One region of the Vibrio sp. Vb1574 genome, then DNA from elsewhere that is predicted to be linked to it. Evidence: predicted binding sites of a transcription regulator. Region 1 holds the regulator's gene; each other region holds the start of a gene.
What was found. The regulator PurR, encoded in region 1, represses purine synthesis genes. The targets are predictions, from matches to a motif close to TNANGNAAACGTTTNCNTNA.

Region 1 (4,538 bases):
CCCATCAGTAAGTTGATTAGAAAGAAAGGGAATACAGGGATTAGACGCAAGGAAAATAGATAAAAAGCTCCGTCTTTTTCGACACCTTGATTAATTGCGTTGAGTTTATTTCCGAATTTGTTTTGTACCCAGTCACGCAATAAGTATCGGCTGCTCAAGAAGGCCAGTGTTGCCCCCATAGTGCTAGCGAAAGAAACCAGTAGCAAGCTTGTCCAAAAACCAAATAAGGCTGCACCAAGTAAGGTGACTACTGCCGCTCCTGGGATAGAAAAAGCGGTAATTGCAATGTAGGTAAAAAAGTAAATCGCAGCCGAGAATACAAAATTCTGATCGATGTATGTAGTTAGTGCTTCTTGTTGGGCTTTTGCATTCTCTAAGGTTAAATACTGGCCAAAGTTAATACCTAAAAAGACGATAGCCGCTAGTAGGATGAGACCTAATATCAGTTTCTTATTCATAATTTTGATTCCAATTTGGGATATATGTAATAAGACAGTAGGAAAACCGAAAAAATTTCACAAAAAAACCGCAGATTAGACTGCGGTTTTACAAGATAGTTTTTAGGCCGACTTTTATTGGAGGCCGTTCATCAACTCATCTCGGCGAGCTTGAGGTACCACACTCCAATGAGTGCCGTTGATAGCACCTTCTAGTGCCCATAGCAACTCAATGTTGACGGTTGCAGAGTGCGTATCTCTTATCGCTTTATAGGCGTTAAGCGCACCTTCCTCTTCAAGCTTCTCTACGGATTCGATGCCGGCTTTTTTTAGCATGCGCTCGGTAGCCAGTCGTAAGTTAGGCAAATCTTTCAAACGGTTAGGCTTTGTACTTGCTTGCTGTTCTTTCTCAAGCTTTGCCTTTTTCAATGATTGATTCGCTACTTCGATTAAGCGTTCGCTTGATTCCCATAAATCGCTGGAAATAGCGTAGTACTTTGTAACGACTGGAAAGCCACGTTTTTTATAAACGTAAGGCTTTAGCCCTTGTTTCTCGAAGTCAGATGAAGTTTTTTGGTCTGCTCTGATATGAAGCTGATTGTTTACCACTAGTGCAAACATTGTTTCATCAGCGAATAGTCCGAAGCCACCAAACATTGAGCGCGACTTGATATTACCAAGTGCCTCAAATAGCTTCATAGAGTCTTTGAGTATCGGTTTATCCATGTTTTGTTATCTCGGTGTAATTAATATTACGCCACCAAAAGTCAGGTCCGAGAGAGTAGCAAACATGCGTAAAAACAATGTCATTACAGAGTAAAGTCATTGCTTACACACTTGCCATCGGTAACCCCGCTACCTTCCATATCGTAATATGGTTCAGGCCGGAGGCTTTGCGTCCCACTCTTTCGAATGGTTTGCCCTGTGCGTGACACAATGAGCATACTTCTTATATTGAATTAACATCACGGTTTAGCGTTAAAAGTGTGATTTCGGTTCAATAAAAATGATAGATTGAATGCTCTATTTTGCATATGGAAAGGTGCAAATTGGCCTTTGAAAAGGAGTTCTTAATATATATTACATTTATATAAAACAGGGAGTTAACGTTAGTCAATTGTTATTAGAGTGGTGTGAAGTATTAGAGAATGCTTAATTTTTCCAAAAAAATAAGCGCCCCTGTAGAGCGCTTATTTAACACGGTTAAATACAGTGAAATTTAGTTCATTTTTTTCACAGTATTTCGAATTACAAGCTCAGGTTGCATCTCGAAAATTCGTTTTTCGTGTTCTTTATCTTTGATACGCTCAAGTAGAATTTCGAATGCATTTTTACCAACACGACGTTTAGGTTGGTGGATAGTCGTTAGCGGTGGAGAGAAGTATTCTGCAAGCTCGATGTTGTCGTAGCCGATCACTGAAATATCTTCAGGAATTTTGATCCCGTTTTGTTGCAAGCGGCTCATTAGGCCTAGAGCCATTGTGTCGTTAAAACAGAATACCGCCGTCGGGCGCTTGTCCATTGCGGTAATTTTATCTGCAACTAATACGGCCGTATCACATTCAAAGTTACCTTCAAGGATCCAGTCTTCATTTACAGCTAGGTTCGCTTCGCTCATTGCGCGACGGAAACCTGCAATGCGCTCTTGGCAAGCAAGCTTTTCAAAATGACCGCTTAGACAAGCGATATCCGTATGACCATTGTCAATCAGATGTTTGGTTGCAATGTAGCCACCTTCTTCTGAGTTATCCATGATCTTGTCTGCTTGTGAGCTCTCTGGGCCCCAATCCATGACCACTTTAGGAATGTCCGCATGACGGTCAAGCATCTCTTTTAGTTCTTCGGTTAAGTCAGAACACATCACTAGGATGCCATCAACGCGCTTTTCAGCCAGCATACGAATGTAATCGCGTTGTTTTTCGTAAATCCCGCCTGTGTTACATAAAATCAGAGTATAGCCTTGGCGGTAACAGTAGCTCTCAACGCCATCAATCACTTCTGAGAAAAATAGGTTAGTTGATTGAGTTACTAACATGCCAATCGTACGAGTTGAGTTGCATTTTAGGCTGCGTGCAACGGCACTTGGCGCGTAATTCAGCTCGTCAACGGCTTTCATTACTTTTTCTTGCGTTGCTTCTGCAACGAAACGCGTTTTATTGATAACGTGCGAAACTGTCGTAGTGGAAACGCCGGCTAAGCGAGCAACGTCTTTTATCGTGGCCATAAATGGTGTCCTGTATCGAGCTACTGAAATATGTCGTATTGGATGTACCTGATGCTCTAATGGTTTCACACCTAGCAATATAAAATTGGCGCTAAGTGTCTCGGCAGCGGTTGATCCAAGTGCGACAAAAGGGTGCGTAGCAGCATCGGTCGATGAATTTTATCTTTTTTCTATCTGATGAGAAATTGCCATCAACCTGTTAAGAAAACACAAAAACCGCTATATTTCAGCGGTTTACATATAAATCATATTTAATCGTTTGCGCTCACATTTTAGCCCTATGTGGACTGACTAGCAATGTTTTCAGCACGAGATTTGTGTATTTGAAGTCACATTTTGACTGCTAAATAACCAAGCGTCTTTGCGCTAAGTTAAGGCAAACGAATATTATACCCAAGTTACTTACAATTGGTCACTTTCGGCATACAGGAAGCCCGATAGGCAGGCTCCCTAAAAATAGGCGGCAATTATTCACCAAGAAGGTAGGCGCTGTCTAGTTTACAAAATGCAACTAATAGTTTCGCGACACTCGAGTAAAATCCAAATTCGTCGAATTGTTTACATTTGTCTGAAAACTGAGGTAACCAAGACATCAATTGTTGCTGGATAAAGTCGTTTTGTTTAACGAAGGCTTCTTCCATGTGTTTTTCTTGTTCAAGCTCGTTTGAGCGGATAATCATGTTCCCGAGAAAGTCGAGCTCAACGGCTAAGTGATCCGCAGGTTCCTTTAGGTTTTCGTCTACTTGAACGCCAAATTCAGCCATCAACTTTTCCATTTCCTCAGCTGGCTTGTCATTCAGTAAACCTGATTCACCAATGTATATGGATGCGTAAGGAAGAGCGCCGTATTTTTCTGTCTTCAAAAACAGTTCACAAAAGTCAGCTGCAAGCTCTAGTTGTGCATCTTCACGATCTTGTAACCGATTCAATGCATCAACTAGGCTATCAACGGCTGGTTTTAGCGACTCATTTTCACCTAAACCTGCGAGAAAACTGCGAATTTCAACACTGTGATAGGCTTCCAATTCTTTCTCTGTTAGTTCTTTTGCGAACAAGCTCGAAAACCACCAGTAAATTTCAGCGCGTTTTTCATTAAAAGCTTTCACTTCTTGCATTTTGGGCTCCTGAATGATGCTTCAAGTCATGCATCACAAAGTCAATTAGGGATATCCCCTAAGTGTAATCAATTAAAATGAATAGCAGTAACTATAATTGTTATGTTTTATGGTCAAAAATGACCGTTTATTAATAGCAATGGGCAAGCTTGTTTTGAATCAATAAAAACGCTAAATCTTGCGTTTTAATGTATCTATGACTAGAAATGTTACTAGTTATGAATAGAATACGTCTTGGATAATAAGAAGACAGAAAAGTGGTGTAAATGAGCTATCACGTATTAGTCGTAGAAGATGATGTTGTAACTCGTAGTAAGCTTGCGGGATATTTCCAAAATGAGGGCTACCAAGTCAGCGAAGCAGAGAGTGGCGCAGAAATGCGTGAAGTTTTGCAAGCGGGCGATGTAGACCTGATCATGCTGGATATTAACCTGCCTGGTGAAGACGGCCTGATGCTTACTCGTGAGTTACGTAGCCAATCGGATATTGGTATCATATTAGTAACAGGACGCACGGATAGCATTGATAAAATCGTAGGCCTAGAAATGGGTGCTGACGATTATGTGACAAAACCTTTTGAACTGAGAGAGCTGTTAGTTCGCGTTAAAAACTTGCTGTGGCGTATTTCAGCGGCGCGCAGTGGCAGCTCGAAAGCGAATGAAACCAGTGAAGAGCACATTGTGCGCTTTGGGGAGTGGACATTCGACATTCAACGTCGCGCACTTAGCCGCAACGGTGAGCCAGTAAAACTAACTAAAGCAG
Region 2 (4,538 bases), on a different contig from region 1:
CATCTGCGCTTTCAAGATGCCCTGTTTTGTGCCGTCTTTTAACTCGATATTGAGCTTGTAGTCGCTGGTCTGCATGTTTCGTGCGCCAGGGAAATATGGCGCATGACCGATAGGATCAAGAAAGTAACTGGGAGCATCTTGGTTGGCGATGTCGGTGTATGGATATTCGACCTGTTGTTGCAGCAAGATGGCTTTGACCAGTATGCGGTATTTTCGCGCCTGAGAGCCGATTGAATCGACACGGTTGAGTAGTAGCTCGACTTTGGGAATCAGTAGTTGATGACGTGTTTGTTGTGTTGAGATTTCTTGGCGTTGCCATAACAAGCTTGCGAGCGTCACGCTACAAACTGCAAGTATGGCACACAAGCTATAAGCAAAAATCAGCTTGAAGTTCTTATTCCTCGCAACCTGAGTTGGGATAACGCGTCGATGGCTTTTCGCTGGTGGCACCAAACGAATATTGGCAGGGTTAAGAAAGTAGCCTTTGCGGGGGTAAGTGACTAAAAGCTTAGCGGCATCGTATTCGGGTAAGTACTGCTGTAGCAGGGCACGTAAGGTGCTAATGCGGTTCGTGAGCACATTCTTAGAGATGAACTTGCTCTGCCAAATGGTTTCAATAATGGTGTCAGCAGAGAGTGGGTGGCCAACGCTTGTTAACAGCAGTTCTAATAATTCAATGGTGCGAGGTTCAAGATCAATCGCGATAACATCTTGATGAAGGGTCTGTGTCTTCGGGTTATAGATCAGCTCTCCAATCGCAATACAACTGTGAGTCTGTTTAGCTTGTTGCAGAAAGTCGCGCATACCGTACCGATCTATTTGGAAATCGCGAAGTATTATATAGCGATTGGAGCGCGAAATCTTATAAATCGCGCTTCAATCATTATCAAAAATTTATGAACCGTAGGTCACGGAATAGCGGTGCGGTTTGTGGTTCATCGCTAACACGACATTGAGTGCAAACGCCCCCAAAATTGAAAGGCCAATCACTTCTGGTGTGACAAAGAAGAATGAAGCAAACAGGATACATGCATCGATTGCCATTTGGCTTTTGCCAACTGAAATGCCAAATTTGTCTTGGATAAACAAACACAGCACGTTAAAGCCACCCAAGCTGGAGCGATGTCGGAATAGGATCAGCATACCGAGCCCCATTAAAAGCCCGCCTGCGACGGCGCAATAAACTTCATTTACCGATTCGAGCGAGATTAGCAAATAAAGATGATCGGCAAAGATAGAAACCAACGCGCCAGAAATGGCACTATTAATGGCGAAATGACGGCCGAAGCGTTTCCATGCTAGTAAGTAAAAAGGACTGTTTGCTAAAAAGTACAGCACACCAAAGGTAAAAGGTGTAAATTGGCTAATAAGCAGAGCCAATCCAGTCGTGCCTCCCGTTAGAAGGTTCGCGGATTGGAGAAAGAAAACGCCTTGAGCTACTAAAAAGGTACCCGTGAGAATCGCTATCCAGTCTTCTTTTAATGAGTGTTTTTCCATCAATATTGCAGTCATTAGTGATAAATAAGGCGTGCATAGTAGTAAAAAGATGATCTTTTCGGTAGCTAGAGGGTAAAATTTACGGTAAACCTATGTAATTGCTGTTTTACAGGGTGTAAAGCACAAATTTGACAGGCAATAGATTGTCGTTATGCGATTGCAATGCTGGCATGATAAACATTGCTTGTCATCATGAAAAAACTGCATGAGAAAAATTGTAAATTTCTCTTTATGACCTAAATCAAATTATGTAGAATGCGCGCCATTAGGGTGACGAAAACGTTTGCGTCGGGTCATTCAACAGTTTTTTTGCAACTTTCAGTACTAATCTGAGTCAGGAGATACAGATGCTTAAGCGTGATATGAACATCGCAGATTACGATGCGGAACTGTTCGCAGCTATCCAGGAAGAAACTCTTCGCCAGGAAGAACACATTGAACTTATCGCTTCTGAAAACTACACAAGCCCACGTGTAATGGAAGCGCAAGGTTCTCAGCTAACGAACAAATACGCTGAAGGCTACCCAGGTAAGCGTTACTACGGCGGTTGTGAGTACGTAGATAAAGCTGAAGCACTAGCAATTGAGCGTGCATGCCAACTATTTGGTTGTGAGTACGCTAACGTACAGCCTCACTCAGGTTCTCAAGCAAACAGCGCAGTTTACATGGCGCTTCTTAACCCTGGCGATACAGTTTTAGGCATGAGCCTAGCGCACGGTGGTCACCTAACTCACGGTTCACCAGTAAACTTCTCGGGTAAGCACTACAACGTTATCCCTTACGGTATCGATGAAGCTGGTCAAATCAACTACGACGAGATGGAACAGCTAGCACTTGAACACAAACCTAAGATGATCATCGGTGGTTTCTCTGCTTACTCGCAAATCGTTGATTGGAAACGCATGCGTGAAATTGCTGACAAAGCAGGTGCTTACTTATTTGTTGATATGGCGCACGTAGCTGGTCTTATCGCTGCCGGTGAATACCCAACACCAGTACCGCATGCTCACGTGGTAACAACAACGACGCACAAAACACTAGCAGGTCCTCGCGGTGGTCTTATCTTGTCAAATGCTGGCGAAGATATGTACAAGAAATTGAACTCAGCAGTGTTCCCTGGTGGTCAAGGTGGCCCTCTAATGCACGTTATCGCTGGTAAAGCAGTAGCGTTCAAAGAAGCGATGGAGCCAGAGTTCAAAGCTTATCAAGCTCGCGTAGTGAAAAACGCAAAAGCAATGGTTGGTCAGTTCCAAGAGCGTGGCTACAAAATCGTATCTAACGGTACAGAAAACCACTTGTTCCTTGTTGACCTAATCGACAAAGATATCACTGGTAAAGACGCAGACGCGGCACTAGGTGCTGCAAACATCACTGTAAACAAGAACTCAGTACCAAATGACCCACGCAGCCCATTCGTAACGTCTGGTATCCGTGTAGGTACGCCAGCGATCACTCGCCGTGGCTTCACTGAAGAAGATGCAAAAGAGCTAGCAAACTGGATGTGTGACGTTCTAGATAACATCGGCAACGAAGAAGTTATCGAAGCGACTAAACAGAAAGTGCTAGAAATTTGTAAGCGTCTACCGGTTTACGCCTAACTGTTCTTCATAGAATGAGTCGATTTCGGTGTCGAACATACTCATTTGCTCGCGTAAACTCCGTGTGTTCTCCTAGAACTCGACTCGTCTATTTTGAACATTGATATACTAAAGGTCCTCAATTGAGGGCCTTTTTTGTTTGTCTGGCGTTTGGAATGAGATATAGCGAGAGTGTGTGATAAGGGGGTGGCTACCAACACTGTCCCTTTTCAATATATCCAAACCACGTCATTCCGACGAGCCTAGGCGAGATCAGGAATCTTGTTGAGGCACACTCTTTTACTCAGAGTTTCCCTAAAAATCATCAGTATTCTGAAAACAGATTCTGAATCACGCTCGTTCCTCGCTGTTCAGAATGACGGTGGTAGAATGGCTTTTTATCATCATTTGCCAGATGCAAAAAAGGTTGGCACTGAGCCAACCTTTCTTTTCAAAACAAGCTTTTCAAAACAAGCGAGAGCTTATTTAATCTCGATACCTTGAGCCTGCATATCGGCATGGTAAGAAGAGCGAACAAATGGACCACACGCTGCATGCGTGAAGCCAAGTTCTAGTGCAACTTCTTTTAGCTCGTCAAACTCTGATGGTGGAACGTAACGTTCTACTGGCAAGTGGTGACGGCTTGGCGCTAGGTACTGGCCTAGAGTCAGCATCGTTACGCCGTGTGCGCGTAGATCTTTCAGTACTTCGATGATTTCTTCTTTGGTTTCACCAAGGCCCATCATCAAACCAGACTTGGTCGGTACATCGGGATGCTGCTCTTTGAACTTCTTAAGGAGCTCAAGTGACCATTTGTAGTTCGCACCTGGGCGAGCTTTACGGTAAAGACGTGGCGCGGTTTCTAAGTTGTGGTTGAAGACATCTGGCGGATTGTCTTTCATTAGATCAAGCGCTACATCCATGCGACCACGGAAGTCAGGAACCAGTGTTTCAATCTTAATATGCGGGTTTAACGCACGGATCTCGCGGTTACAATCGGCAAAGTGTTGTGCACCGCCGTCACGCAGATCGTCACGGTCGACAGAAGTGATTACTACGTATTTCAGCTTCATATCGGCAATGGTTTTCGCCAGTTTTTGAGGCTCTTCTGCTTCCGGTGGTAATGGGCGGCCATGAGCAACGTCACAGAAAGGACAACGACGAGTACAAATAGCACCTAAGATCATGAAGGTTGCTGTACCGTGGTTAAAACATTCCGCTAGGTTCGGGCAAGATGCTTCTTCACATACGGAGTGAAGTTTATTCTTACGCATCGCCGCTTTGATGTCTTGAATTCGTTGGCTGTCGGCTGGTAGCTTGATCTTCATCCAATCAGGCTTACGTAGCACTTCTTTCTGCTCTGTAGGCATGTTCTTTACGGGAATCAATGCCATTTTATCGGCGTCACGATATTTAACGCCTTTTTCCATCTGGATTGGTTTGCTCATGCTTTATTACCTTGAG
Region 3 (4,538 bases), on a different contig from region 1:
TGTGATAACTACCCTAAATGCAAATTTGCTGTGAACCTTGCTCCGGTCAAGGGGCGATGCGAAGAGTGTGGTTTTACTCTGTTGGTGGAGAAGAAACTTGCCAGTGGTGTGAAATTGCAATGTGCTAATCGTAAGTGTCAGCACACCCAGCAAGGGTAAATGAATTAAAGGAATTGAAAAGGGTCGCATCGTGCGACCCTTTTTTGTTTTTTTGCTGCCAAACGTTAGTGTTGAGGCTGTTTAGCGAACGCTTGCACGGCTGGGAAAGCTATTGGGTCTAAGATGTCTGCCAGAGCGCACAACCTACGGTGCAATTCTCCTGGGTAGTCGCCACACACGTTGATGTGTCCCATCTTGCGACCTGCACGTTTCTCTTTGCCATACCAATGAATGTGGCAACCATCCATTAATAACAATGCTTCTGGTAGTGTGTCTTCACCAAGAATATTAATCATTGAGGTTTCACGAACCAATTTCGTACTGCCTAATGGTAAGCCGCACACTGCGCGCAGATGGTTTTCAAACTGACACGTTTCTGCACCTTGCTGTGTCCAGTGACCAGAGTTGTGCACGCGTGGAGCAATCTCATTCACTAAAAGTGCCCCATCGACATCAAAGAACTCAAGCGCTAATACGCCAACGTAATCTAGGCTATCTGCGACTGCCGTGAACATTTGCTTTGCTTGTTCCTGTAACCCTGGCGCATCAATCGCAGTAGAAAGACTCAATACACCGTTGGTGTGGACGTTCTCTGCCAGAGGATACACTTCCACACTGCCATCTTTGCTTCGAGCACCAACCAGTGATACTTCGCGGTTAAAAGGAACAAACTCTTCAGCAACAATCGCTTGAGTTGGTGTTGCCGCGATGCACTCCGACATCTCAGTCCAAATGTCGTCGACTTGAGAAGCTTCTTTTAAGCGCCATTGGCCTTTACCATCGTAACCACCTAATGCACTTTTCAGAACCATTGGCATACCAACGTGTTCAATTGCGCGGTCAAAGTCTTCACGAGTTTCAATGACGTAGTATTTCGCGTTGCGCACGCCGGCATCATCAAGCAGTGCTTTTTCAATACGGCGATCACCACCTGCTTTGATGGCTTGCGTACTTGGTAGGAACTTGCCGCTCGCTTCGCAAACCTTGAGCACGTCATGTGGAATATGCTCGAACTCGGCAGTAATCACATCAACTTGCGTAATCGCATTTTCCAAGCCATGGCCAAGTACCTGTTGAGTTAAAGGGTGAACGACATCACCGCTGGTGACATCGTAAGCTGAAATTTGAATATTCAGTGGCGCACCAGCCAGAGACATCATACGAGCCAACTGACCCGCACCAAGAACCAGTACATGCATCTGATTAATCCTCTGCAGGGTTTGGATTTGCGAGAACTGTTTCCGTTTGCTCATTACGGAATGCTTCTACCTTCGCCATGATGTTTTCATCATGAGTGCCTAGGATTTGCGCTGCTAGGATACCGGCGTTTGCTGCGCCCGCTTCGCCAATCGCCAATGTACCAACCGCAATTCCCTTTGGCATCTGTACAATAGAAAGCAGTGAATCCATACCTTTCAGTGCACGAGACTGAACGGGAACCCCAAGCACTGGCAAACTAGTAAACGCCGCCGCCATACCTGGTAGGTGGGCTGCACCACCTGCGCCTGCGATGATAACTTTGATGCCGCGTTCTTTTGCGCCACTAGCGTAGTCAGCCAGTAATTGAGGAGTTCGGTGTGCTGACACGACTTTTGTTTCGTAAGGCACGCCAAATTGATCTAGCATGTATGCTGCTAGTTTCATGGTTGGCCAATCGGATTTAGAACCCATGATGATACCGACTTTCATCTCAAACTCCTTTAAGCTGCAAAAAATTAGGTGAGCTATAAATTTGTGCGCATTATACGGGGATTTTTATCTCAAGCAAACGTTTGCGTCTTGTTGTTGGCGCTATTGATACATTTTATAAAAAAATTGCTTTAGTGTCTGAGAATGAATATTTGTACACTTAGTGAAAACAACACAGTCAAACAAATAGGAAGTAGTCGGTGGATAACTTTGAACAAGTGCTCAACGCACTCAAGCAAGGCGAAGTGATTGCCTATCCAACAGAAGGGGTTTTTGGTGTCGGATGTGATCCAGATAACCCAGAAGCAATTCAAAAGCTATTAGAGCTCAAGCAGCGTCCGGTAGAAAAAGGGCTGATTCTCATCGCGGCAAGTTATGATCAGCTCTTGCCTTATATTGATGAATCTCAGTTGACTGAAGAACAATTACAGACTGTTCATGCCACTTGGCCAGGCCCATACACTTGGATCATGCCAGCGAGCGATAAAGTATCCAACTGGGTTTCAGGGCAGTTTGATTCAATTGCGGTTCGTGTGACTGATCATCCTTTGGTGCAAAAAATGTGTAATGCATTCGGAAAGCCGTTAACCTCTACCAGCGCGAATCTTTCCGGCTTACCACCGTGTATGACCACGGAAGAAGTCGAAGAGCAGTTGGGTGATAAGCTGGTCGCCATTCTTCGTGGCGAGACCAGCGGTCGTGATAAACCCAGCGAGATTCGTGACGCCAAAACTTCACAAATATTAAGACAGGGTTAACCCTGCTAGCCAGCCATCATTAGGTTTCACGTAATAGGTAATAACGTATGTCAGCGATCGATAAGCACGCCGTAAAGCAGTTCTTGATGTCACTTCAGGACTCCATTTGTCAGCAGTTAGAACAAGAAGATGGAAAGGCCGTCTTTGTCGAAGATGCATGGCAACGTGAAAAAGGAGAGCGTCTGGGTGGCGGTGGTCGCTCACGTGTTTTGCGTGATGGCCTTGTTTTCGAGCAGGGAGGCGTGAACTTCTCGCATGTGGAAGGGAAAGAAATGCCAGCATCTGCGACAGCGCATCGCCCAGAGCTAGCGGGTCGTCGTTTTGAAGCGATGGGTGTTTCTTTGGTTATTCACCCTAAAAACCCTTATGTACCGACTTCACACGCCAATGTCCGCTTCTTTATTGCAGAAAAAGATGGCGAAGACCCAATTTGGTGGTTTGGTGGTGGTTTTGACCTAACACCGTTCTACCCATTTGAAGAAGATTGCCAATCATGGCACGACACTGCAAAACAGCTTTGTGCACCATTTGGTGACGATGTTTACCAAGAGCATAAGGCATGGTGTGACAAATATTTCTTCCTACCACATCGTAATGAAACTCGCGGTGTTGGCGGTTTGTTCTTTGATGATCTAAACCAGTGGGAGTTTGATAAGTGTTTTGCTTACATCAAAGCCGTCGGTGAAGGCTATTGCCAGGCTTATTTGCCGATCGTTTCTCGTCGTAAAGAGATCGAGTATGGTGAGCGTGAGCGTGAATTCCAACTATATCGTCGCGGCCGTTACGTAGAGTTCAACTTAGTGTATGACCGTGGCACCTTATTTGGTTTACAAAGTGGTGGGCGTACTGAGTCGATTCTGATGTCAATGCCGCCGCTCGCTCGCTGGGAGTACTGCTACGAGCCAGAAGCGGGATCGCCAGAAGCTGAACTTTACGAGCGATACCTAACGCCCCGAGAGTGGTAAGCACGGAATCTCCTTTTCTATATAGATAGATAGTGATAGGGTCATCTGTAATCAGGTGGCCCTGTTTTCTCTATATCTAAGTAAGGAACAAAGGTAAGGAAATGACCCAGCAAATCGATCGCTATGCCGTGTTTGGTAATCCTATCGGACACAGTAAGTCGCCATTCATTCACACCTTGTTTGCTCGTCAAACTAATCAATCTTTGGTGTATACCGCAGAAAGTGCACCTGTTGATGGTTTTATTGACGCGGCGAAGGTGTTTTTTGCTGAAGGTGGCAAGGGGTGCAACATCACTATGCCATTTAAAGAAGATGCTTATCAATTTGCTAGTCGATTGACAGAACGGGCTCAGTTAGCAGGCGCGGTAAATACCCTCAAGAAGTTAGACGATGGTGAAATCATCGGTGACAACACTGATGGTGCAGGTTTAGTGCAAGATCTGCTTCAGCATCAGGTTGTATTGGAAGGTGCGCGAATCCTAATTATTGGTGCTGGTGGTGCGGCTCGTGGTGTTATTAAGCCACTACTCGATCAAAAGCCGACCTCTTTAACCATTACCAACCGTACCTTTAGTAAAGCACAAGAGCTCGCAGAGCTGTTTGTCTCTCACGGTCCTATCCTCGCCAAAGAGATGGCAAGTATTGATGAAGAGTATGATGTCATCATTAACTCCACATCCGCTTCTCTTAGTGGTGAACTGCCGACTATTTCATCCTCCATCTTTGCCGCTAACAGTACAAGCTATGACATGATTTATGGCAAAGGGGTGACGAGCTTTAACTTATGGGCAAAAGAGAATGGTGCCGCTCATGCGTATGACGGTCTTGGAATGTTAGTTGGGCAGGCTGCGGAAAGCTTTATGCTCTGGCGTGGCTTACGTCCTGGTGCCAAACAAATTCTCAGAGAACTAAGAAAGAATCTTGAAGGTCAATAAGCGATGAATCAATCCATCTTATTCCCAGATAT

Region 2: the regulator PurR is predicted to act here: its motif matches at 1,769-1,788, upstream of glyA (serine hydroxymethyltransferase).
Region 3: the regulator PurR is predicted to act here: its motif matches at 1,920-1,939, upstream of purE (5-(carboxyamino)imidazole ribonucleotide mutase).

What each region holds. Positions count from the first base shown of each region.
Region 1 covers NZ_JAWOTC010000059.1:3,007-7,544, forward strand. The annotation lists gene R7O12_RS22415 (TVP38/TMEM64 family protein) at 1-458, opposite strand, end outside; gene R7O12_RS22420 (TfoX/Sxy family DNA transformation protein) at 573-1,163, opposite strand; cyclic di-GMP riboswitch class I at 1,280-1,369, opposite strand; gene purR (HTH-type transcriptional repressor PurR) at 1,657-2,661, opposite strand; gene torD (molecular chaperone TorD) at 3,129-3,776, opposite strand; gene torR (two-component system response regulator TorR) at 4,043-4,538, shown strand, end outside.
Region 2 covers NZ_JAWOTC010000051.1:18,799-23,336, forward strand. The annotation lists gene R7O12_RS21295 (transcriptional regulator) at 1-804, opposite strand, end outside; gene R7O12_RS21300 (YitT family protein) at 895-1,497, opposite strand; gene glyA (serine hydroxymethyltransferase) at 1,845-3,095, shown strand; gene lipA (lipoyl synthase) at 3,557-4,522, opposite strand; gene lipB (lipoyl(octanoyl) transferase LipB) at 4,519-4,538, opposite strand, start outside.
Region 3 covers NZ_JAWOTC010000054.1:26,950-31,487, forward strand. The annotation lists gene R7O12_RS21830 (type I DNA topoisomerase) at 1-159, shown strand, start outside; gene R7O12_RS21835 (5-(carboxyamino)imidazole ribonucleotide synthase) at 225-1,358, opposite strand; gene purE (5-(carboxyamino)imidazole ribonucleotide mutase) at 1,363-1,848, opposite strand; gene R7O12_RS21845 (L-threonylcarbamoyladenylate synthase) at 2,049-2,606, shown strand; gene hemF (oxygen-dependent coproporphyrinogen oxidase) at 2,654-3,571, shown strand; gene aroE (shikimate dehydrogenase) at 3,673-4,506, shown strand; gene R7O12_RS21860 (DUF1488 domain-containing protein) at 4,510-4,538, shown strand, end outside.